DNA from 2 places in the Caulobacter sp. GW456-12-1-14-TSB4 genome. Region 2 is predicted to be linked to the other one. Evidence: predicted binding sites of a transcription regulator. Region 2 holds the regulator's gene; the other holds the start of a gene.
The links. Region 2 encodes LexA, which represses DNA repair genes until DNA is damaged. Its sites were predicted from a motif close to ATGTTCNCNANNTGTTCT; they were not measured.
Positions count from the first base shown of each region.

Region 1: the regulator LexA is predicted to act here: its motif matches at 3,352-3,369, upstream of ssb (single-stranded DNA-binding protein).

Region 1 covers NZ_JBWKZF010000002.1:156,845-167,841, forward strand. The annotation lists gene AC07YH_RS02700 (hypothetical protein) at 1-1,013, shown strand, start outside; gene AC07YH_RS02705 (hypothetical protein) at 1,020-1,859, opposite strand; gene AC07YH_RS02710 (hypothetical protein) at 1,872-2,570, opposite strand; gene ssb (single-stranded DNA-binding protein) at 2,756-3,268, opposite strand; gene AC07YH_RS02720 (hypothetical protein) at 3,427-3,819, opposite strand; gene AC07YH_RS02725 (hypothetical protein) at 3,840-4,526, opposite strand; gene AC07YH_RS02730 (autotransporter outer membrane beta-barrel domain-containing protein) at 4,697-7,564, opposite strand; gene pseH (UDP-4-amino-4,6-dideoxy-N-acetyl-beta-L-altrosamine N-acetyltransferase) at 7,644-8,198, opposite strand; gene AC07YH_RS02740 (flagellin N-terminal helical domain-containing protein) at 8,276-9,112, opposite strand; gene AC07YH_RS02745 (hypothetical protein) at 9,297-9,533, opposite strand; gene AC07YH_RS02750 (flagellin) at 9,743-10,567, opposite strand; gene AC07YH_RS02755 (flagellin) at 10,845-10,997, opposite strand, start outside.
Region 2 covers NZ_JBWKZF010000013.1:5,188-16,184, forward strand. The annotation lists gene trpE (anthranilate synthase component I) at 1-1,274, shown strand, start outside; gene AC07YH_RS13775 (hypothetical protein) at 1,300-1,509, opposite strand; gene AC07YH_RS13780 (anthranilate synthase component II) at 1,627-2,223, shown strand; gene trpD (anthranilate phosphoribosyltransferase) at 2,231-3,256, shown strand; gene trpC (indole-3-glycerol phosphate synthase TrpC) at 3,253-4,041, shown strand; gene AC07YH_RS13795 (lysophospholipid acyltransferase family protein) at 4,127-4,696, shown strand; partial or broken gene AC07YH_RS13800 (class I SAM-dependent methyltransferase) at 4,739-5,539, shown strand; gene lexA (transcriptional repressor LexA) at 5,711-6,418, shown strand; gene AC07YH_RS13810 (isocitrate lyase/PEP mutase family protein) at 6,485-7,240, opposite strand; gene AC07YH_RS13815 (ComEC/Rec2 family competence protein) at 7,271-9,454, opposite strand; gene gltX (glutamate--tRNA ligase) at 9,617-10,997, shown strand, end outside.

The sequences.
Region 1 (10,997 bases), on a different contig from region 2:
ATCTCGGCGACAACGCGCTGTCGCTCTACGTTCCGACGCTGAACGCGGTCAGCGCGCCGACCGGGCAGCCGCCGATCTACGGCGTCTCCGGCTATCAGCAAAGCGTGTTCAAGCCGAGCGACGCCTGGGACATGGACGTGGTCTCAGGCTTCCTGGAGTTGCTCTATCACGGGGCGCATTTCGTGGCCGTCCACGCGGCCTATGACCTGGCCTATGGGCAGTCGATCGGCGCTCTGTGGTCGCTGTTCAAGAGCAGCTCGGCGCTGGCGCCCTATCGACGGCACGATCCCGGCAATTCGCACTATACCAGCCTGACCAATATCTGCGGCCAATACGTGCCGGACATCACCAGCAACAGCGCGCCGCCGAACTGCCCGCTGCTGGTGGCGTTGCTGTGCTGCCCGACCGTGGCCGAGATCACCTGTAACCCCAGCATGTACAACTCCTTCCTGCAGTTGGAAGGCTGGGAGGCCACCTATGCCCGGCACAACGCCGACTACGCGGTCTACAAGCAGACGCTGTGGAACATCTCGACCTTCGGGGCCTGCGCCTACAGCGAGAAGCGGGGCACGGCGGTGTTCCTGGCGCCCGGCGACTGGGCGCCCCAGCCGTCGCTCGGCACCATCATGCCGCCCTACTATGGCGCCGAGCCGGCGCAGCCCTGGTTGAACACCTCGCTGGTCCAGCTGCCCGCCGGCTACCCGACCACGGTCGTGCGCGGCTCGACCACCAAGCTCGACAAGCGCAGCGGCCGCTACAGCGTGGCCTTCCCGCTGATCCAGCCCAACGCGAGCGGGACCCTGGCGTGGTCCATCCCGAACCCGCCGCCCGGCGCGGACATCGTGTTCGACTTGGTCAGCGGCTCGACGACGGTGATGCGCGGCGTCCGCAATGGCGCGATCACGCCCAGCGTGGCGGCCGGCGACGACTACGCCATCGCCAACGTCACGGGCGACAATGGCTATGCGGCCTATTTCGAGGTCTCGGTGACGTACCGTCCGCCGGACGCCTGATCCAGCCTAGCGCTCAAGCTCAGTGGCCATGCCCTCGGACAGAGCGACCACCTGGTCAGGCGCGAGCCGGTCCATCTTCAGCTTGTAGAGGGCGCGCAGATAGGCCCGGTCGGAGGCCGTCATCCGCTTGGGCCCGTCCGGTTCGGCGAACAGGTTCAGGATCGAGGCCTGGTCCACCTGGGTGACGTCGGGGCGAATGTCGGCCAGCGCGATCATGCTGACATAGTCCGCGAGGGCCCCGATCTCGACGCCCTCGGTCTTGCGCGCGTCGATCACCACCAGACTGTAGTACAGGCGGCTGGCGCTGGTCTGGACGATACGGCTGTCCGGCGCCCGCATCGACTGGACGCTGCTGCTGCTGTCCGAGAGCGCGCCATAGGCCGGGACGTCGTCGGTATAGCTCACCCAGCGCACGGGACTGGAAGTGGCCTTGAAGCGGTCGATGCGAGGCATCGCGATCCGGTCGTAGCGGATCTTGCCGCGACGGCGCGCCTGTTCGAGCATGGCCCTGGGCTCACGCGAGAACAGGATCATCAGGTTGGGATAGCAAGTCTCGGCCGCGAATTGCAGGCCGACCTCGCTCGCCACCTCGCGCAGGCGTGAGCGGACATAGCGGTCCACGTCCTTGCCGGCGCCGGCCACGATCGGACACAACACCTGCAAGCGTCGGCTGATCATGCCATCCGACAGCGCGGTCGCGGCGCGGACATAACTCAGCGTCCGGTCGCGGTTGGCGCCCTTGACCACCAAGGTTTCGGAAACCAGCGGCGGAACATCCTGCGCCACCGCTGGCGTCGTCATCGGGATCGACGCGGCCAGGATCAGACCGACAAGCCAGGACCGCATCGTATTCTGCCCCTATCGCACGCTGTAGACGGCGCGGAGATAGGCCCGGTCTGCCTCCGTCATCGTCTGGGGCGCGGCCTTGGCGTCATCGAACAGGTTCAGGATCGTGCCGTCGGCCGGGGCCGAACGGGTGTGGGTGTCGGCCAGCGAGACCATGGTCACATAGTCGGCCAGGGCCGAAACCTTGACGTTGGCGGCCTTGTTGGCGTCGATCACGACCAGCGAGTTGTAGGGCCGCGCGTCCCGCGTCTTCATGCTGGGCGCGGCCGTGCCGTGCATCCAGCGGACCGGCTGAGTGCTGGTCTTGAACGCCTCGGCCTTCTGGGGCGTGACGCCGCGATAGTTGAACCGCCCCGCGCGCGAGGCCTCATCGACCAGTTGCTGAGGCTCGGACGAGAACAGCACGACCATGTTGGGTTCGCACCGCGTGTGGGCGTATTGCGCGCCGACGTCGTTGGCGACCTGACGCAGGCGCGCGGAGACATAGGCGTTGACCTCGGCCGAAGCCCCTCGGACCAGAGGGCAGATGCCCTGCCGCGCGCCGCCGGTCGGGCGATCCCGCAGCCGCCCCATTTCGATCTGAAGGCCATTCTCGCGGGCCGCATCGCCCATCATGGTGCCGGTGAAGTTCCCGTACAGCGGCTGTGCGGAAACAGCCGACGCGCTCGCCAGCAGAGCCAGCACGCCCATACCCAGAAGCACTTGTCGCATCGCGCATCCTCCTAAGATGTGGGAAGGAGAACACAACCTCCGACTGAGGACAAGCTTGTAACATCGCCGAAAACGAAAGCGGCGGGCGACCGTCCCCGGATCGCCCGCCGCTGCCCCCGTGGAGGGGCCGTCGTCGGCTCTAGATGGCTCGTCGTACGGCCTTCCACATCGCTTGGCCTTTAGGCCTAGAACGGGATTTCGTCGTCCAGGTCGGCCGAGAAGCTCTCGCGCGGACCGCTGGGCTGGCTGCGCTGACCGCCGCCGCCGAAGTTGCCGCCGCCGCCCGAATAGCCGCCGCCACCGCCGTACTCGTCACCGCCGCCCGACGAAGCGCCGGCGCCGTCGCCGCGGCCGCCCAGCATGGTCAGCTCGCCGCGGAACTTCTGCAGCACGATTTCCGTCGAATACTTCTCGACGCCGGTGTTGTCGGTCCACTTGCGGGTCTGGATCGCGCCCTCGATGTAGACGGTCGAGCCCTTGCGCAGGTACTGCTCGGCGACCTTCACCAGGTTGTCGTTGAAGATCACGACGCGGTGCCACTCGGTCTTTTCCTTGCGCTCGCCGCTGGTGCGGTCGCGCCAGGTCTCGGACGTCGCGATGCGGAGATTGGCGACGCGGTCGCCCGAACCGAGGCTGCGGATCTCGGGATCGGCCCCGAGATTGCCCACCAGAATGACCTTGTTGACGCTGCCCGCCATCACTTGACCTTGCTCTCGCCCGGCGACCCTCGCGCCGGAATCTGGAGCGAGACGTTAACGACAGCTTACGATGCGCGCAAGTTTTGTTCTTGGAACGTTCTTGTGGACGGGAAAGACGGCTGTGGACGGAGGAACCGCCCTACCCGCCTCTCGCAAGTCTATTGCCGGCGGATGGCGCCCGGCACGGCCAGGCGGCCGTCGCCCGTGCGGACCAGCGACATGAAGCGCGGCCCCTCATAGGTCTGGCCGACATAGATGCCTTCCTTCTCGAGGAAGATGAACGAGCCCTGGTAGGCGCCGACCATGCCGACGCTGTTGGACTGACCCATGCGCACGAAGCGGATGCGCACGCCTTCCAGCGTGGCCGCGCACTCTTCCATCTGCGGCACGTTCCGGGCGACCGGATTGTAGCGCAGCGTGCCGTCCTTGTTGGTCGCCACCTGGAAGCAGACGCCCTGCTCGAACGGCGCCTTGGTCTGCTTCTCGCAGCCCGACAGGGCGAGGCTGGAAACGGCCAGGACGGCGGCGACGGCGAGGACGGTCTTGCTCATGGATTACACTTATAAACCTATCAGCCGTTCGGGATAGAGCAGTTGGGGCCCTGATCGAACGCGGTGTGGAAGCTGCGGTTGTCCGACGAGATCTCGACGCGGCCCGGCACCAGGCGCAGCGTCTCCTCGCCCCAGCGGCCATAGGTGGCGCCGCCGGTCTTCTCGCAACGGCCGCCGTACAGCTGCTGGGCGCAGGCGTTCAGGGTGATGTCGCCCGGCAGGCGGCGCCACTCGTTGCCGGCATAGCGCCAGCAGGCGGCCAGCGGCGTGTTGGTCGAGGCGCTGGTCGTCGCGCTGGGCGTCGTGGCCGGGGTCGGCGTCGTCGCGGCGGGCGCGGTGACGGTCGGGGTCGGCGGCAGCGGGGTCAGGACGGTGCCGGCCTGGTCGGCGGCGGCCAGGGCGCCCGTCTCGTCGACGCCGACGTCCAGGGCCCCGGTGGCGACGCCGTTCTTCTTGGCGCACTCGGCCAGGGTGATCTCGCCGACGAAGGTCCCGCTGACGAAGCAGCGCAGCGGCCGCGCGGGGTCCAGCTTGCTGTCGTCGTCGCGTCCGGTCTCGACGATCAGGCCGCCGCGCGAGGCCGGAGGAGCCTCGTCCGGCTTCTTGTCGTGGCCCGACATCAGGGCCACGGCGATGCCAAGACCCGCCAGCAACGCGAGCGCCGCGCCGCCGCCGAGGATGATCCGTCGATCTTTCAGAAAGTCCATGGCCCCTGGCTACGACGCGTCGATGACGCTTTCAAGCTCAGTGGGCCAGAAATGGGGCCGCAGCCTGCCTGTTCCAGATGAAACATCTGGAACAGAGAAGTAGGCTCGCGCCTCTAGGAAGTAGAGCGTGATGGCCGCCGAAACCGGCGACCACTTTCGGCTATCACGCTCTAGCCGCCCCCTGTCAGGCGGCTGAGGGCGGCCTGGTAGTTCGCCAGCTGGCTGGTCAGATAGGCCGGCACCGTGCCGTTGGTCTTGCCTGGCTTGCTCGGGTCGTCACTCTTGATGCCCATGGCCGTGTCGGCGATCTCGCGATAGGCGCTGCGCACCGACGACATGGCGCGCTGGATGACCATGGTGGCGTTCTTGCGCCCCGCCTCGGAGGTCAGGTCCAGCTCCGCCGGCAGGCTGAGGCCGTAGACCGGACCGCCGCCGTCGGCCGAGACCTGCTTGCCGTGGTCGTCCTTGGTGGCGCGCACGACGCCGCCGGCCAGGCCAAGGGCGCTCAGCACGTCGGTGCCGCCCTTGCCCGCCACGATCTCGATCGTCGAGGTGTTGGAGGCCGGGCTGATCTTCAGCACCCGGCTGTTGCCGCTGGTGGCGGTCTCGACCTTGGCGCGCGAGCCCGACGCCTTCTTGATCTTGTCGGCCAGGGTCTCGAGCGTGTCGTTGGCCTCGATGGTGATCGTGGTCAGGTTGCCGCGCTCGCGGGTGCGGATCTGGAAGGTGTCGCCGGCCCGGGCCGCCGTCGACGAGACGATACGGTCGGACTGGGTGAAGCTCATGGTTCCGGCTGGCAGGCCCAGGGCGTCCAGCGACGAGGCGCCGGTCTTGGCCACCGACACCGAGGTCGGGGTCGCATAGCCGTCCTTGCCGGTCAGGTGCTGGCTCCAGTCGACATTACCCGTGCCGACATTGACCTGGGCGACATAGCCGTCCTTGGTCCCGATCGTCGACACGCCGTCCAGGTTCTTGCCCGCCGAGCCGACCAGCCAGGCCGTGCCGTTCGAGACGTCGAACCCGGTCATCGTGTCGTCGCCCGCGCCGCCGTAGTAGGTCACCGCGTCATTGCTGTTGTTGGACAGATCCAGCGACATACGGCCGACGAAGGCGTCCATGCCGCCCGCGGCCGCACCCGTGGAACCGCCGATCGACAGGCCGCCATTGGCCGTGGAGCCGCCGACATAGAGCTGGCCGCCGTCGATCTTCAGGCCGACCAGGTCGCCGCCCCCCAGCGAGCCCAGGTCGCGCGCGGCCCCGGCCGTGACCGTGGCGTTCTTGGTGTAGGTCACCGGCACGTTCTGATAGGCGCCGTACTGGTCCATCTGCCGGACGGTCTCGGTCACGACATTGGACGAGACGTCGAAGCTGCGCAGCTTGGCCGCGCCGTTCTCCTTGGAACCGACGATGACCTGGGAACCGTTGACGACGATGTCCGAGACGCTGTCGTTCTCGGTCGTGCCGAATTTCTGGGTGAACAGCGCCTGGGGCTTGCCGGCCGAGTCTGTGGCGAAGGCCGTCAGATAGGCGTCGTAGCCGCCGCTGGGGTCGGTTCCGACCGCGCCAGGCAGGTCCGACTTGCTGCGGCCGCCGACATAGAGAACGCCGTCCGAGCCGAACGCCAGGGCCGTGGCCTCGTCGTCCTGCATGCCGCCGCGACGCACCGTCCACTGCTCGTCGCCCTTGGCGTCGTAGCGGGTGACGAAGCTGTCGCTGGTCGTGGCGGTGTCGCCGCTATTGATCGGGCCGTTGACCGCGCCGTTCAGGCGGCCGGTGACCGAACCGGCCACAGCGACGCTGCCGTCGTCGCCGACGGCCAGGGACAGGCCCTTGGCCTCGTCGGTCGCGCCCAGGGTGCGGGCGTAAAGCAGATGGCCAGCGCTGTCGTACTTCAGCAACGCGACGTCGCTCTCGCCCTTGATCGGCTGGCCGTTGAGGTCGAGCTTGCCGTCGACCTCGGTATCGACGTCGGCCAGCATGTAGACCGAGCCGTCCGCGCCGGTCACCGACTTGCGGACGCTGTTGATCGTGCCCTGCAGGGTCTCGCTGAACACCTTGCCGCCCGGCGCGCCGGCGTTGGCGCCGCCGCCGGTCCCGGCCGCGCTGTACTTGGTCAGGGTGTTTTCGTACTTGGCGTCGTCGGTCGCCGCGTTCTTGTCCGGGTCCGGATCGCCGGCCTTGGTCGTGACATAGACCGCCGGGGCCGTCGTCGGGGCGCTGAAGGTCACCTGCTCGGCGATGTCGCCGTTGACCTTCAGGGCGAAGTCGTCGCCGGTGGCCGGCAGGGTCACGGGCTTGCCGCCGACCTGGACCGTCTGGGCCTGCCCCGCCGTGCGTTGCACCTGGAAGCTGGTGCTCAGCCCAGCCGCCTTCATCTTGCCGTTCATGTAGGTGACGACATTGGACATGGTCCGGGGCGTCGAGCCCATCTCGGACAGGTCCATGGTGATGTTCGAGGTGACGCCGAAGCTCTTGACCGCGACATTGAACGACACGTCGCCCTTGAACTTCGGGACCTCGTCGTCGGCCTGGCCGGTATAGAGCTTGTCGGTCGTATAGGTGGTGGTGTTCTTCGGGACGCCGACCGTGGCCTTGTCGCTGGTCATCACCGCGCCGGTCGTAAGGCGCAACTGGTCCAGCGACAGCCCCTGGACATAGGTGCTGACCTCGCCCAGGCCGCGGGTCAGGGCGGTCTGCATGCGCTTGATCTCGCCGTCCGTCTCGCCCTTCTGCCCTGCCTGGGTGATCAGGGCCGACATGGTGGACAGCGCCTGGTACGAGGCGAACAGCTTCTTGTAGTCGGGGCTGACGCCCTTGAGGCTGGAGGCGCTGGCGTCTTCGTCGATGAACTTGCGGCCGTTCAGGGCGGTGCGGACCTGCTCGCTGGCCTTGGGCGCGTCGCCCAGCCAGGGCGCGTTCGGCACGACGGCCTTCTTGCCGCCCGAGGCCGTGGTCGCCGTTCCAGACGCAGCCGCTCCCGTCACGCCCGCGCGGGCCTGATAGTAGTTGAGCAAGAGGCTGGAATCGAAGCTGATCACGACCTGTTCCGATCGAGGCGCAAATGTCCCCTCCGGCACCTTTGCCAGAGGATCGCTGACGACTCGTTAATACTTGACCTTAAGCTGCGATAAGGTTTGCGTCGGACAGCGCCCGGCGAGCGCCTTCGCGCAGTTGCGCCCACTCCGAAGCCAGAATGCCCAGCAGCACGACGTCGCGCGCTTCGCCGCTCTTCAGCACGTGGCCGCGCAGATAGCCCTCGCGGCGGAAACCGGCTGTGGACTGCGCCTTCAGCGCCGCGTCGTTGTCGGCCATGACCTCGGCGAACACCTTGTGCAAGCCAAGCTCTCCGAAGGCGAGATCCAGGCCCAGCACCTGGGCGGCGCGACCAACGCCCCTGCCCCGCGCCTCGGCCGAGCCGAGGAACCAGTGCAGGCTGGCGCGGCGGTGATGGCTGGTCAGGCCCGTCAGGGTGATCAGGCCCATCGGCGCGTCGGCGCGGGTGATCATCCAGCCACGCATGTTGGGATTGGAACGCAAGGCCTCGAACCAGGCCGCGTGGGCCTCGCGGCTCGGCAGCTCGGCGTCCGACATCCAGCGGTCGACCTCCGGCTCGGAGCGCCACTGAAAGAGGATCGCTTCGTCCTCGTCCCGCAAGTCGCGAAGTTCGATCATGCCCGCCGCCGAATCCCCAATTTACCCCGCGTGAGCTTAGCCCGCGCGTACGACAGGACCTAGCGCCAGGACGGCGCTTAGCCGCCCTTGAACAGCGACAGGATGATCTGCGGCGCGCCGTTGGCGATCGACAGGGCCTGAGCGCCGAGCTGCTGCTTGACCTGCAAGGCCTGCAGGCGGGCGCTTTCCTTGGCGAGGTCGGCGTCCACCAGATTGCCCACGCCCGTCTCCAGCACATCGTTCAACCGGCCCACGAAGGTGTTGTGGGCGTCGATCTGCTTGGCCTGGGTGCCGATATTGCCGACGGCCTGGTTGATCGCCGTCATCGACGTCTCGAGGCGCTGGAACACCGCGTCGGCATTGGCCGGCGTCAGGATGTCGTCGCTGGTCGTCAGGGTGTTGATCGTGCCGCCCAGCGACAGGTTCTGCAGCGACAGCGTGATGGCCTGGGCCGCGTCGGCGTCGGCCAGGAACTGCATGTCGGCCGCCTGGCTGCCGTCCAGCAGATTGGCGCCGTCGAAGACCGCGCTCTTGACCACCTGGTCCAGGTTCTTCAGCAGCCCCTGGAAGTCGGCGTTCAGCGAGGTCCGCGAGCTGGTGGTCAGCGAGGTGTCCTTGGCGGCCACCACCTTTTCGCGCAGCAGCTTCAAGAGGTCCGAGATCGAGTCGCCAGCGGCCAGGGCCACGTCGGCGATCGAGGTCGCGCGATCCAGGCTCATCTTGACGGCGCCGAGCGCGCTCATGTCGCCGCGCTGTTCCTGCGCGATCGACCAGATGGCCGCGTTGTCCTTGGCGGTCGAGATCGCTTCACCCGTGTTGATACGGGTCTGCACCGACTGCATGTCGTCGTTGGTGCGGTTCAGGTTCTGCAGCGCGATCAGCGCGGGCTGGTTCGTGTTGACGCTCAGCGTCATGCGCGGCCTCCGGTCGGCTTTTGCCGTTGGTTGCGATCGCGCGTGATTCGACGAGCGATCTGGTCGCCGTCGAAATTGGGGTCAGAAGGTAAGATTATGGTTAACGCAAATAAACCATATCCATTTACACCTGCGACCCGCCGTCACACCCCACCCCAGAGGCTTAACTCCAGGGTGGTTCGGACTAGGCCTGGCCGTCGTAGACGTCGCCCGACGCGTAGGTGGCTTCCTGACGCAGCTTCAGGATCTGCTCGCGCGGATACTGATTCAGCGTCTCGCCGGTTCTGCGGTCCACGGTCTTGTAGACATAATCACCGGAGTCGTCGTCCTGCTCGATCACCAGGCGCAGATCGCCAGGTTGCGGGCCGTCGTCGACCGGCGGGGCCGGCGCGTGCTCGATCGGCTGAACAGCCGGAGCCACAACGACATTCGCGCCCTCGGACGGGTCCGGGGCGGGCGAAGCGGGAGCGGTTGAAGCGGCGAAATCTCTGATCGCCGACAATGCGGCCTTGGGTTCCATTTTTCTAACTACCGGCTTTGCGGGCCGGCCCTCCTCCTATGGTTCTTGTTGGCCCTCGATCATGAGGAAAGAAGGAGGCGGGCCACGCGGACCCGCCTCCTCCCTGTTCCTTAGCGGAACAGGCTCAGGATCGAGGACGACGATTGGTTCGCGATCGACAGCGCTTGCACGCCCAGTTGCTGCTTGGTTTGCAGCGACTGCAGCTTGGCGCTTTCCTTGGCCAGGTCGGCGTCCACCAGGTTGCCGACGCCGGCGTCCAGGCTGTCTTGCAGCTTGCCGATGAAGGTCAGGTGGGTGTCGAGGCCGGTCGCGGACGTACCCAGCGAAGCCAGCTTGTTGGTGGCCGTGCCGATGGCCTTATCGACCTCCGCGATCATCGTCTTGGCCGACGAGACCGAGGTGAAGGTGTTGTTGCCGGTTCCCAGGCCGAGACCGTCCAGGGTCAGGGTCTGAGAGTCCACGGTGAAGCCCGTACCGTCCGAGTTGGCCAGGAAGGTCATCTTGGTGGTGCTGCCGTTGGCGAGGCTGGCGCCATTGAACTTGGCGTTGTCGGCGGCCTTCTGGACTTGCTGGCGCAGCGAGTCGAAGTCCGACTTCAGCGCGTTGAACGAAGCCGTGTTCAGCGAGGTGTCGGAAGCGGCCAGGGCCTTTTCCTTCATCTTCGACAGCAGGTCGGTGATGGTGTCGCCGGCGGCCAGGGCCACGTCGATGGTCGACTGGCCGCGCTGCAGCGAGTCCTTCACCGAGTTCAGGGACGACGAGGTGGCGTTCTGGATCTTGGACATGGCCCAGATGGCGCCGTTGTCCTTGGCGTTACCGACCTTCTTGCCGGTATTGATGCGCTGCTGGACGACGCCCAGTTCGCTGTTCGTGGTGTTGAGGTTTTGCAGGGCGATCTGAGCGCCAGCGTTCGTATTGATGCTATTCAGCGGCATACGAGTAGGTTCCTTTTCAAGGTATCCGACGCCATTTTGGCTGCCGGGAGCGTTTTGCTCGAAAAGGTCTGTAGCAATTGCCGGGCCAAAACTTCCTAGCGGCAACGCTTAGCCTAAATCACTGAAATTACTGCGTTATAGGTCTGTTAATGACGAACGCCCCCGGCAATTTCTGCCGGGGGCGTTCGGTCATGGGCAATTGTTGCCGGGCACATAATGCGCACCCAGCAGAAAAGAGGCGCCGGACGGCTTTTGACGGCCGTCCGGCGTATCGGGCTCACCCCTTGAACAGCGACAGGATCGTCTGCGGGCTCTGATTGGCGATCGAGAGCGCTTGGACGCCCAGTTGCTGCTTGGTTTGCAGCGACTGCAGCTTGGCGCTTTCCTTCGCCAGGTCCGCGTCGACGAGGTTGCCCACGCCGGCGTCCAG
Region 2 (10,997 bases):
TCGCCGCCGGCCGCTACACGCCCCAGCCCGGCGGCGCGCTGGACAGCCTGCGCGACCTCGTGGCGCGCTCGCGCATGGAGCTGCCCAAGGGCCTGCCGCCCATGGCCGCCGGCGTGTTTGGCGCCCTGGGCTACGATCTGGTCCGTCTGGTCGAACGCCTGCCCGACATCAACGAAGACACGCTGGGCCTGCCGGACGGGATCATGACCCGCCCGCAGATCGTGGCGATCTTCGACGCCATCGCCCAGGAGATCATCCTGACCACGGCCGTGCGCCCGCAGGCCGGCGTCTCGGCCAAGCAGGCTCACGACGCCGCCCGCGCGCGGATCGAGGCGGTGATGGCCGACCTGCATCGTCCGCTGGGCCACGACGCCCCGCGTCCGGCCCGCGATCCGATGGAATTCACGACCCCGGTCAGCCGCGCCGACTACGCCGACGTGGTCGCCAAGGCCAAGGACTACATCGCCGCCGGCGACATCTTCCAGGTCGTGGCCAGCCACCGCTTCCGAGCGCCCTTCGACCTGCCGCCGTTCGCGCTGTACCGCTCGCTGCGCCGGACCAACCCGTCGCCGTTCCTGTTCTTCCTGAATCTGGACGGCTTCAATCTCGTCGGCTCCAGCCCCGAGATCCTGGTCCGCCTGCGCGACAACAAGATCACCATCCGGCCGATCGCCGGCACTCGTCCGCGCGGCGCCACGCCCGAGCAGGACGCGGCGCTGGAAGCCGAGCTGCTGGCCGACCCCAAGGAACGCGCCGAGCACCTGATGCTGCTGGACCTGGGCCGTAACGACGTCGGTCGTGTGGCGATGCTCAACCACCAGGGCCGTAACGCCCCAGCTGAGCGTCCCAAGGGTCCGAACGTCCGCGTGACCGAGAGCTTCAAGATCGAGCGCTACAGCCACGTGATGCATATCGTCTCGAACGTCGAGGGCACCGCCCCCGACGGCGTCGATCCGGTCGACGTACTGATGGCCGCCCTGCCCGCCGGCACGCTGTCGGGCGCGCCCAAGGTGCGGGCCATGGAGATCATCGACGAGCTGGAAGTCGAGAAGCGCGGCATCGGCTATGCCGGCGCGGTCGGCTATTTCGGCGCCGACGGCTCGGTCGACACCTGCATCGTGCTGCGCACGGCGCTGGTCAAGGACGGCATGATGTACGTGCAGGCCGGCGGCGGCATCGTCGCTGACAGTGATCCGGACGCCGAATACGACGAGACCCTGCACAAGTCCCGCGCCCTCAAGCGCGCGGCCGAGGAAGCCTGGCGATTCAGCTGAGCCTTAGGGCTGTCTTCCCTTTGGACTAGGGACCGCCGAGCCGGTCGTCCGGAAGGTGCTGGGTGACCGCGGGCGGCGCCAGCACCATCACCGTGGCGAAGGCCAGCGCGCAAAACGCGGCGAAGGCCGCGGCGGCCAGCACCGGCGCCATCTTCTGGGCGCGACGCTTGGGCCGCAGCAGCGCGCGGACATAGGCGACGGCGACAGGGTCCAGGGCGGAATCACTCGGGTCCATGGCTTCCATCATGCCGGGCTCCGTGACCGCTGTAACCGTTACTGAAAGCCGCAGGCGAAATTGGCGCTACACATCGGCCCGCCGCGCGCTAGAACCTGACACCCGAAAGGCGGCGTCATGATCCTCGTCATCGATAACTACGACAGCTTCACCTACAACCTCGTCCACTATCTGAACGAGCTGGGGGCCGAGACGGTCGTCTACCGAAACGACGCCCTGACCGTGCAGGAGGCCCTGGGCCTGCAGCCGGCCGCCGTCCTGCTGTCGCCAGGTCCCAAGGCCCCGGACCAGGCCGGCATCTGCCTGCCGCTGCTGACCAGCGCGCCCGCCGACCTGCCGATCCTGGGCGTCTGCCTGGGTCACCAGGCCATCGGCCAGGCCTATGGCGGCGAGGTGATCCGCGCCAAGGCCGTCATGCACGGCAAGGTCAGCAAGGTCCGCCACGACGACAAGGGCATCTTCAAGGGCCTGCCCAACCCGTTCACCGCCACGCGCTACCACTCGCTGGCCGTCCGCCGCGAGGACTTGCCCGCAGAGCTGGAGGTCACCGCCTGGACCGACGACGGCGAGATCATGGGCGTGCAGCACAAGACCCGTCCGGTGTTCGGCGTGCAGTTCCACCCGGAATCGATCGCCACCGAGGGCGGCCACCAGATGCTGGCCAACTTCATGGACCTGGCGAACGTCAAGCGCGACGCGCAGATCTGGGTCTAGGCCGATCATGTCCGACGCTTTCAAGCCGCTGCTGGCCAAGCTGGCCGACGGCCAGACCCTGGGCGACGAGGACGCCGAGGTGTTCTTCGCCGCCTGCCTGCGTGGTGAGCCCTCTCCGGCCCAGGTGGCCGCCGCCGTCACCGCCATGCGCCTGCGCGGCGAGACGGTGGGCGAGATCGCCGCCTGCGCCCGCGCCATGCGCCGCGCCGCCGTCCAGCTGGAGCATCCGTACGAGGTCATCGACGTCTGCGGCACCGGCGGCGATGGCCTGCACACGCTGAACATCTCCACGGCGGTCGGCTTCGTGGCCGCCGGTGGAGGTCTCAAGGTCGCTAAACACGGCAACCGCGCCATCACCTCCAAGTCCGGCACCGCCGACGTGCTGACCGCCCTGGGCGTCAATATCGACGCCACGCGCGAGCAACAGCGCAAGGCGCTGGACGAGGTCGGCATCTGCTTCCTGTTCGCCCAGGCCCATCACGGCGCGATGAAGCACGTCTCGCCGATCCGCCAGCAGCTAGGCTTCCGCACCATCTTCAACCTGCTGGGCCCGCTGACCAATCCGGCCGGCGCCAAGCGTCAGGTGGTCGGCGTCTCAGCCCCGCGCTTCGTCGAGCCGATCGCCAAGGCCCTGGGCGCGCTGGGCGCGGAGCGCGCCTGGTCGGTGCACGGCTCGGGCATGGACGAGCTGACCACCACGGGCGAGACCGAGGTCGCCGAATGGCGCGACGGCCGCATCCATCTGTTCAAGATCACGCCGGAGGCCGTCGGCCTGCCGCGCGCCTCGCTGTCGGACATCACCGGCGGTGATCCGGACTTCAACGCCGCCGCCCTCACCCGCCTGTTCGACGGCGAAAAGGGCGCCTATCGCGACATCGTGCTGCTGAACGCCGCCGCGGCCTTCCTGGTCGCCGACAAGGTCGAGACCCTGGTCGAGGGCATCGAACTGGCCGCCGACGTCATCGACGAAGGCCGCGCCAAGGTCGCCCTCGCCGGCCTGGTGGCCGCCACCAATACGGAAGCACCCGCGTGACCGACATCCTCGCCAAGATCGCCGCCTACAAGCGTGACGAGGTCACCGACCGCAAGCGCCGCCGCACGCTGGGCGCTCTCGAAAACGCGGCCAAGAACGCCTCGTCGCCGCGCGGCTTCAAGCGCGCCCTGATCCACGGCCACGCGCCCGGCAAGCTGTCCCTGATCGCCGAGATCAAGAGGGCCTCGCCGTCCAAGGGCCTGATCCGCGCTGACTTCGATCCGCCGGCCCTGGCTCGCAACTATGAAGCCGGCGGCGCAGCTTGCCTGTCGGTGCTGACCGACGGCCCCAGCTTCCAGGGCGCCGACGCCTATCTGATCGACGCCCGCGCCGCGACCGCCCTGCCCTGCATCCGCAAGGACTTCCTGGTCGATCCCTGGCAGGTGGCCGAGAGCCGCGCCCTGGGCGCCGACGCCATCCTGGTCATCCTGGCGATGATCGACGACGTCCTGGCCGCCGAGCTGATGGCCGAGGCCAAGCGCCTGGGCATGGACGCCCTCGTGGAAGTCCATGACGAGGCCGAGATGGAACGCGCCGGCGCCCTGGGCTCGGATCTCGTCGGCATCAACAATCGCGACCTGAAGAGCTTCGTCGTCGACCTGGCCGTCACCGAACGGCTGGCGGCGCAGGCTCCGAAGAACGCCCTGCTGGTTACCGAAAGCGGCCTCTTCACCCACGACGACGTCGTGCGGATGGAAGCCGCCGGCGCCAAGGCCATGCTGGTTGGCGAAAGCCTGATGCGCCAGGCCGACGTCACGGCCGCCACCAAGGCCCTGCTCGGCTGACGGATCGGGTACGCGCCATCTGGCGTTTTCCGTCCCGCCCGATCACAGTCTCCTCAACAAGAAGCCGCCACGCGAGGAAACGCGCATGCATTGGATCGCCCGCGTGGTGAACTGGTCCCTCGTCGCCTTCTTCAAGCGCGAGGGCTGGACGATCGAGGGCGCGGCCCCGACCACGACCCGCAAGTTCGTGATCATCGCCGCGCCGCACACCAGCAACTGGGACTTCGTCTACTTCCTGGGCGCGGCCGACGCGCTGAACCTGAAGCTCAGCTTCATGGGCAAGGCCTCGCTGTTCCGCTGGCCGTTCGAGAGGCTGATGAAGGACCTGGGCGGCGTGCCGATCGACCGCTCGCAATCGCGCGACACGGTCCAGGCCATGGCCGACGAGTTCGCCCGGCGCGACGAGTTCATGCTGACGATCGCGCCCGAGGGCACGCGCGGCAAGGCCGGCGGCTGGAAGACCGGCTTCTACAACATCGCCCTGAAGGCCGGCGTGCCGATGGTGCCCGGCTTCATGGACTACAAGCGCAAGGTGGTCGGCCTGGGTCCGGCCATGACGCCCAGCGGCGACTACGAGAAGGACCTGGCCGTGCTGGCGGCGTTCTATGCGCCGGTCACGCCCAAGCATCCGGAACTGAAGAGCGCCGTTGGCTGAAGCTTGATCGCTCGCTAGGGTCCCGCCGCTCTTCCTGAAAGGAATCGGATGCGGGCGTTCCTGTCCAAGCTTCGTCGCGCGCTGTCGCTGACGCCCACGCCGCCGCCGGCCGTTGACGCCGTCGCCGCGCCGCAGGAGCTCTGGCACCTGGTCGGCGCCGCCGACGCCGACTTCATCCGCGTGGGCCAGCAGTTCAAGGAGCTGTTCGTCGCCGCCGGCCTGCAGCCGCACCACGCCTTCCTCGACGTCGGCTGCGGCATCGGCCGCGCCGCCGCCCCGCTGGTCGACTATCTGAATGATGCCGGCCGCTATGCCGGTTTCGACGTCATGGCCCAGGCCATCGACTGGTGCAAAGCCAACATCGCCGTCGGCGACCCGCGCTTCGAGTTCGTCCACGCCGACATGCACAGCGACCGGTACAATCCGGGCGGCGCGCAGCCGGCCAGCGCCTTCGTCTTCCCCTATCCGGACGCCAGCTTCGACTATGTCTGGCTGGGCTCGGTGTTCACCCACCTGCTGGCCGCCGACCAGGCCCAGTTCGCGCGCGAGATCGCCCGGGTGCTCAAGCCCCACGGCACCAGCATCGTCTCCTGGTACCTGATCGACGAGGAGGCCCGCGCCAACACCGGCAATGGCCAGATCGCCTTCGACTTCGTCCACGCCCTGGACGGCTGCTGGACCGCGACGCCGGAACTGCCCGAGGCGGTGATCGGCTACGACCTAGAGCCGATCCTGGCGCAGTACGAGGCCCTGGGCCTCGACGTGCTGAACCAGGCCCTGGGCGTCTGGCGCCGCCAGCCGATGCAGGACCAGGACATCATCATCGCCCGCAAGCGCGCCTGAAAGCTTTCGTTAAGCTTTTGATTCTGGGCGCTATTTGCCTTACCGGCCAAGCTAGCTATTGATTTTCCTCGCCTTTCTCGGGCGAACGACGCTCGACTTGACTTTAACGCGGAACGCCTAGAGAACATTCGCAAGGTTTGCGGTTTGTTCCGCGCTCCAGCCGAGGTCATCATGCTCACCCGCAAGCAGCACGAACTGCTGATGTTCATCCACGAGCGGATCAAGGAGACCGGCGTCTCCCCCTCGTTCGACGAGATGAAGGAGGCCCTGGACCTGGCGTCCAAGTCGGGCATCCACCGGCTGATCACGGCCCTGGAAGAGCGCGGCTTCATCCGCCGCTTGGCTCACCGGGCCAGGGCGCTGGAGGTGGTGAAGCTGCCGCAGCAGGCCACGACGGCCGCCCCGCCCAAGGGCCGTGGCGCGTTCCGCCCGCAGGTGTTCGAGGGCGGCGGTTCGCCCCCGCCCTCGCCGGTCTCGTCCTCCGCTCCGGCCAATGACAGCCGCGACCTGCCGATCCTGGGCAAGATCGCCGCCGGCACCCCGATCGACGCCATCCAGCACGAGCGCGAGCGCCTGCCGGTGCCCGAGGCCATGCTGGGCAATGGCGAGCACTATGTCCTCGAGGTGCAGGGCGACTCGATGATCGAAGCCGGCATCCTCGACGGCGACTACGTGATCATCAAGAAGGGCGACACCGCCACCTCGGGCGAGATCGTCGTCGCCCTGGTCGGCGAGGAAGCCACCCTCAAGCGCCTGCGCAAGAAGGGCGGCTCGATCGCCCTGGAAGCCGCCAACCCGAAATACGAGACCCGCATCTTCGGCCCCGACCAAGTCGAGGTGCAGGGTAAGCTGGTGGGCCTGATCCGCCGCTACCACTAGGCCGTTTCGGCGACTTGAGAATTGGCCCCGACCTCGCTTGAGGATCGGGGCCTTTTCGTATCGGGGCTACAGCCGCCCCTCCTCCGCCAGCCGCTTGGCGGCGGCGTCGAAGCCGGCCCAGGCGGCGACGGCCAGGCCCGCGCCGGTGCTGACCCGGCGCACGCCCAGCGCGCCCAGGCTCTCGACCGACATGTCGCCGCCCCAGAACAGGATGTTGACCGGCTTGGGCGCCACGGCCTCGACGATGGCCTTGATCTCGTCCGGATCGGTGACCGCCGGGGCGTAGAGGCAGTCCGCGCCGGCGGCGGCATAGGCCTTCAGGCGCTCCAGGGTCGGGGCGAGGTCGCGGGCGCCACGCAGATAGCCTTCGGTGCGGCCGACCAGGATCACGTCCTGACCCGAGGCGTCGATGGCGGCGCGGGCGGCCTTCAGACGCTCGACGGCGACCGGCAGGTCATAGAGCGCCGAGCCCGACCAGTCCTCGATCGACAGGCCCGAAACGCCGACCTCGATGGCCAGGGTGACGCTTTCGCCAACGCCCTCGGCGCTATCGGCGAAACCGGCCTCGAAATCGGCGTTCACAGGCAGGTCGGTGGCGGCGCACAGCATCTTGAGATGTTCGATGACCTCGTCGCGCGTGACCTGGCCGTCGTCCTTGCCCAGGGCCCAGGCCATGCCGGCGCTGGTCGAGGCTAGAGCCTGGAAGCCCTGCTTCTCCAGCCGCCTAGCGCTGCCGATATCCCACGGGTTCGGGAGGGCGAAGCAGCCCTCGGCATGCAGGGCGCGGAAGGCCGCGCGGCGGGCGGCGAACGGGTTCGACATGGCGGCAACTCCTGTGGTGCTGCTGAAGCTTTACCCGCCGCTGGTGACATCGGCTGTCAGCAGGCGGCTCTCCTCTGGACGACTCCACGGCCGATCGCCGCGCAATGGCTGAGCCCAGACGATGCGCCAACCGTTGGAACGGCGATAGAGTTCTGCGGCGCCGCCGCGGGCGAAATCCTCGGCCGCCAGCAGCACGGTCTCGGCGCAGAGCGGCGGAGTCCTGGGCGGCGCCGGCCCACGGATCACCACGACTTCGCTGCGGATGCACAGGCCCGACAACGTCTCGGCGTCGGGCGTCTTTCGGCCCCAGACCAGTGACAGCCGCACGGGCGCGCCCAGTTCCGGCGCGCAAATCCGCTTGTCGCAGGCGTAGAGGCTCCAGGTCGCCGGCGTCAGGCCGCGCCGACGCGCCCACAGCTCGGCCCCGAACCGCTTGGCGTCGGTGCGCAGCAGCACGGCCGCGTCGCCGGAGCGGACGGCGGCCGTCGCCCCGTCATTGGCGATCCAGGCGTCCGGCGGCGCAGGCCTGGGCCATAGGGCGACCGCCAGGGCCAGGGGCGCGCCGATCCAGCGCAGGCGGCCGCGCCACAGGCACAGGACCATCAGACCCAGGAAAGCGACCACCAGCACCTGCGGCGGCGCGCTGGCGACGATCCGCTGCGCGCCGTGCGCATCGGCGAAGCCGTTGGCGATGGCCAGCATGGCGTCGACGCCCCAGCCAGCCACGGCCAGGAACGGCGCGCCCAGGCCGAACGGCTCCAGCAGGGTCCCGACCGCCAGGAACGGCATGATCACGAACGACGACAGCGGCGCGACCGCCAGATTGGCCGGCAGGCCCCAGACGGCGACGCGGTTGAAGTGCTGCATGGCGAACGGCGCGGTGGCCAGGCCCGCCACCAGGCTCGCCGCGACCGAGGCCGCCAGCCAGGTGAAACCCGCCTGCGGCCAGCGGATCCACCATGGCGTCGAAATCTCCTTCACCGGCTGCGGCCAGCTCTCGGCCAGGGCCACCAGGGCGGCGGTGGCGGCGAAGGACATCTGGAAGCCGGGCTCGCCGGCGGTCTCGGGCTTCATCGCCAGGATCACCAGCGCCGCCACGGCCAGGCCGTGCAGGGTGATCGCCCGGCGGTCGAACAGGATGGCCAGGAAGGCGACGCTGGCGGTGATCGCCGAGCGCTCGGCCGGGGGCGGCGCGCCGGAGATGACCAGATAGGCCAGCACCGCTATCAGCCCCGCCACGGCGGCGATCTTCTTGCCCGGCGCCCGCAGCGCCAGCCACGGCCAGGCGGCGACGCCCAGCCGCACCGCGCCGAACATGAAGCCGCCGACGATGGCCATGTGCAGGCCTGAGATCGAAATGATGTGCGCCAGGCCCGAGGCACGCATGGCGTCGGTCTGCGCCTGGGGAATCCACGCCTCGTGGCCGGTGACCATGGCCGCCCCGAGCCCGCCGCTGGTCGGTCCCATTCTGTTGTAGATCCGTTGCGCCAAGTCCCAGCGGAAAGCGTTGATCGCCATGGTCAGGCTCAGTCGCCAGGGCGGCGGATCGAGGCCTGTCTCCCCCAGCTCGCCGATCACGAACCCCACGCCGCCGATCGAGTCGAACCAGGCGTCGCGGGCGAAGTCGTAGGATCCGGGCGCAGCCGGCGGCGGCGGCGGTCCCAGCATGGCCCGCAGTCGCACCGCTTGCCCTGGCGCCGGCGTCTCGTTCTCGCCGATCGTCACCCGAATGCGGCGAGGCGTGCGCTCCGGCGGCAGGCCGGACACGGTCACCGGCGCGATCAGCAAACGCGTCCCGCCCGCGCCGGGACTGACCACGTCCACGACAAAGCCGTCCACCCGCCGCACGACCCGCTCCCCAGCCATCCGTGGAGCCGCCACGCGGTCGCTGCGAATCTTGGCGGCCAGACCGCCGGTAGCCCCGAACGCCATCAGACTGACCAGCACGACGAAGCCACGTGGCGCGTTCCAGCGCTGGCCGGTCCACCAGATCGCCGCCAGCGCTCCAGCCGCCAAAGCCAGCATCCAGAGCTTCGGCTCGACTCCAGCTTCCAGATAGCCCGCCGCGCCGAGACCGAACGCCACCGGCGTCCATAGAAACGCCCGATCCAGATTGACTCGCCCTTCCGTCAGCAGCCCGGCCTTCAGGGCCGACCACGACAGACGCGCCGCTGGCGCGGCAGACGCGACCTCGGCAAGTTCCGCGCCTAACATACCGAAACCACTGTATTTTTGACGGTTAAGCCAAGTTCGCCGCGATGCGGAAAACCGCTAGGCCCGGCGCGAAGCGGCGTGCTAAGACGCCCCGCCCGAGCCACCTTGCGGTTCGCGCCCATCGACGCCATTTCGGCCTCCAGCCCCACAGTTTTGAAGCCCATGTCGAACCCCACCTCTTCCGGCGTCGTCACGCGCTTCGCCCCCTCGCCCACCGGTTTCCTGCATATCGGCGGCGCCCGCACGGCGCTGTTCAACTGGTTATATGCACGCCATACGGGAGGGAAGTTCCTTGTTCGCGTCGAGGACACCGATCGTGAGCGCTCGACCGAAGCCGCCGTCGCCGCGATCTTCGAAGGCCTGAACTGGCTGGGCCTGGAATCCGACGACGAGGTCGTCTTCCAGCACACCCGCGCCCCGCGCCACGTCGAGGCCGTGCAGCAGATGCTGGACGCCGGCCGCGCCTATCGCTGCTGGATGACCGTCGAAGAACTGGAAGTCGCCCGCGAGAAGGCCCGCGCCGAAGGCCGCGCCATCCGCTCGCCCTGGCGTGACGCTCCGGAAGGCGACCTGGCGGTCCCGCACGTGATCCGCTTCAAGGGCCCGCTGGACGGCGAGACCGTGGTCAACGACCTGGTCAAGGGTCCGGTGACCTTCAGGAACATCGAGCTGGACGACCTCGTCCTGCTGCGCGCCGACGGCGCGCCGACCTACAACCTCGCCGTCGTGGTCGACGACCACGACATGGGCGTCACCCACGTGATCCGTGGTGACGACCATCTGAACAACGCCGCCCGCCAGAGCCTGATCTATCAGGCCCTGGACTGGAGCGTGCCGGCCTTCGCCCACATCCCGCTGATCCACGGCCCGGACGGCGCCAAGCTCAGCAAGCGCCACGGCGCCCAGGCCGTCGGCGAGTTCGCCGACCTCGGCTACATCCCCGAAGGCATGCGCAACTACCTGGCGCGCCTCGGCTGGGGTCACGGCGACGACGAGGTGTTCAACGACGAGCAGGCGATCAGCTGGTTCGACGTGGCCGACGTGGTCAAGGCGCCGGCGCGCCTGGACTGGGCCAAGCTGAACCACATCAACGCCCAGCATCTGCGCAAGGCCGATGACGCCCGCCTGACCGAACTGGCCCTGACGGCCGCCGAAAAGCGTGGCGAGCCCCTGCCCGCCGACGCCCGCGAGCGCATCGCCCGCACGGTCCCGGAAGTGAAGGAAGGCGCCAAGACCATCCTGGAGCTGGTGGATCACTGTGCGTTCGCACTGAAGGTCCGGCCGCTGGCCCTGGAAGAAAAAACCCAAAAGCAGCTGACCGAAGAAACGGTCGAGCGCCTGAAGCGCCTGCGCGATCAGCTGGCCGCCGCCGAGGCATTCGACGCTCCGACGCTGGAAACGGTGTTGAAAACGTTCGCGGAATCCGAGGGCGTCGGCTTCGGGAAGTTCGGCCCTGCCCTGCGCGGGATCCTGACCGGCGGCGCGCCGGCTCCGGACCTGAACAAGACCATGGCCGCGCTCTCTCGCGAAGAGAGTTTGGGGC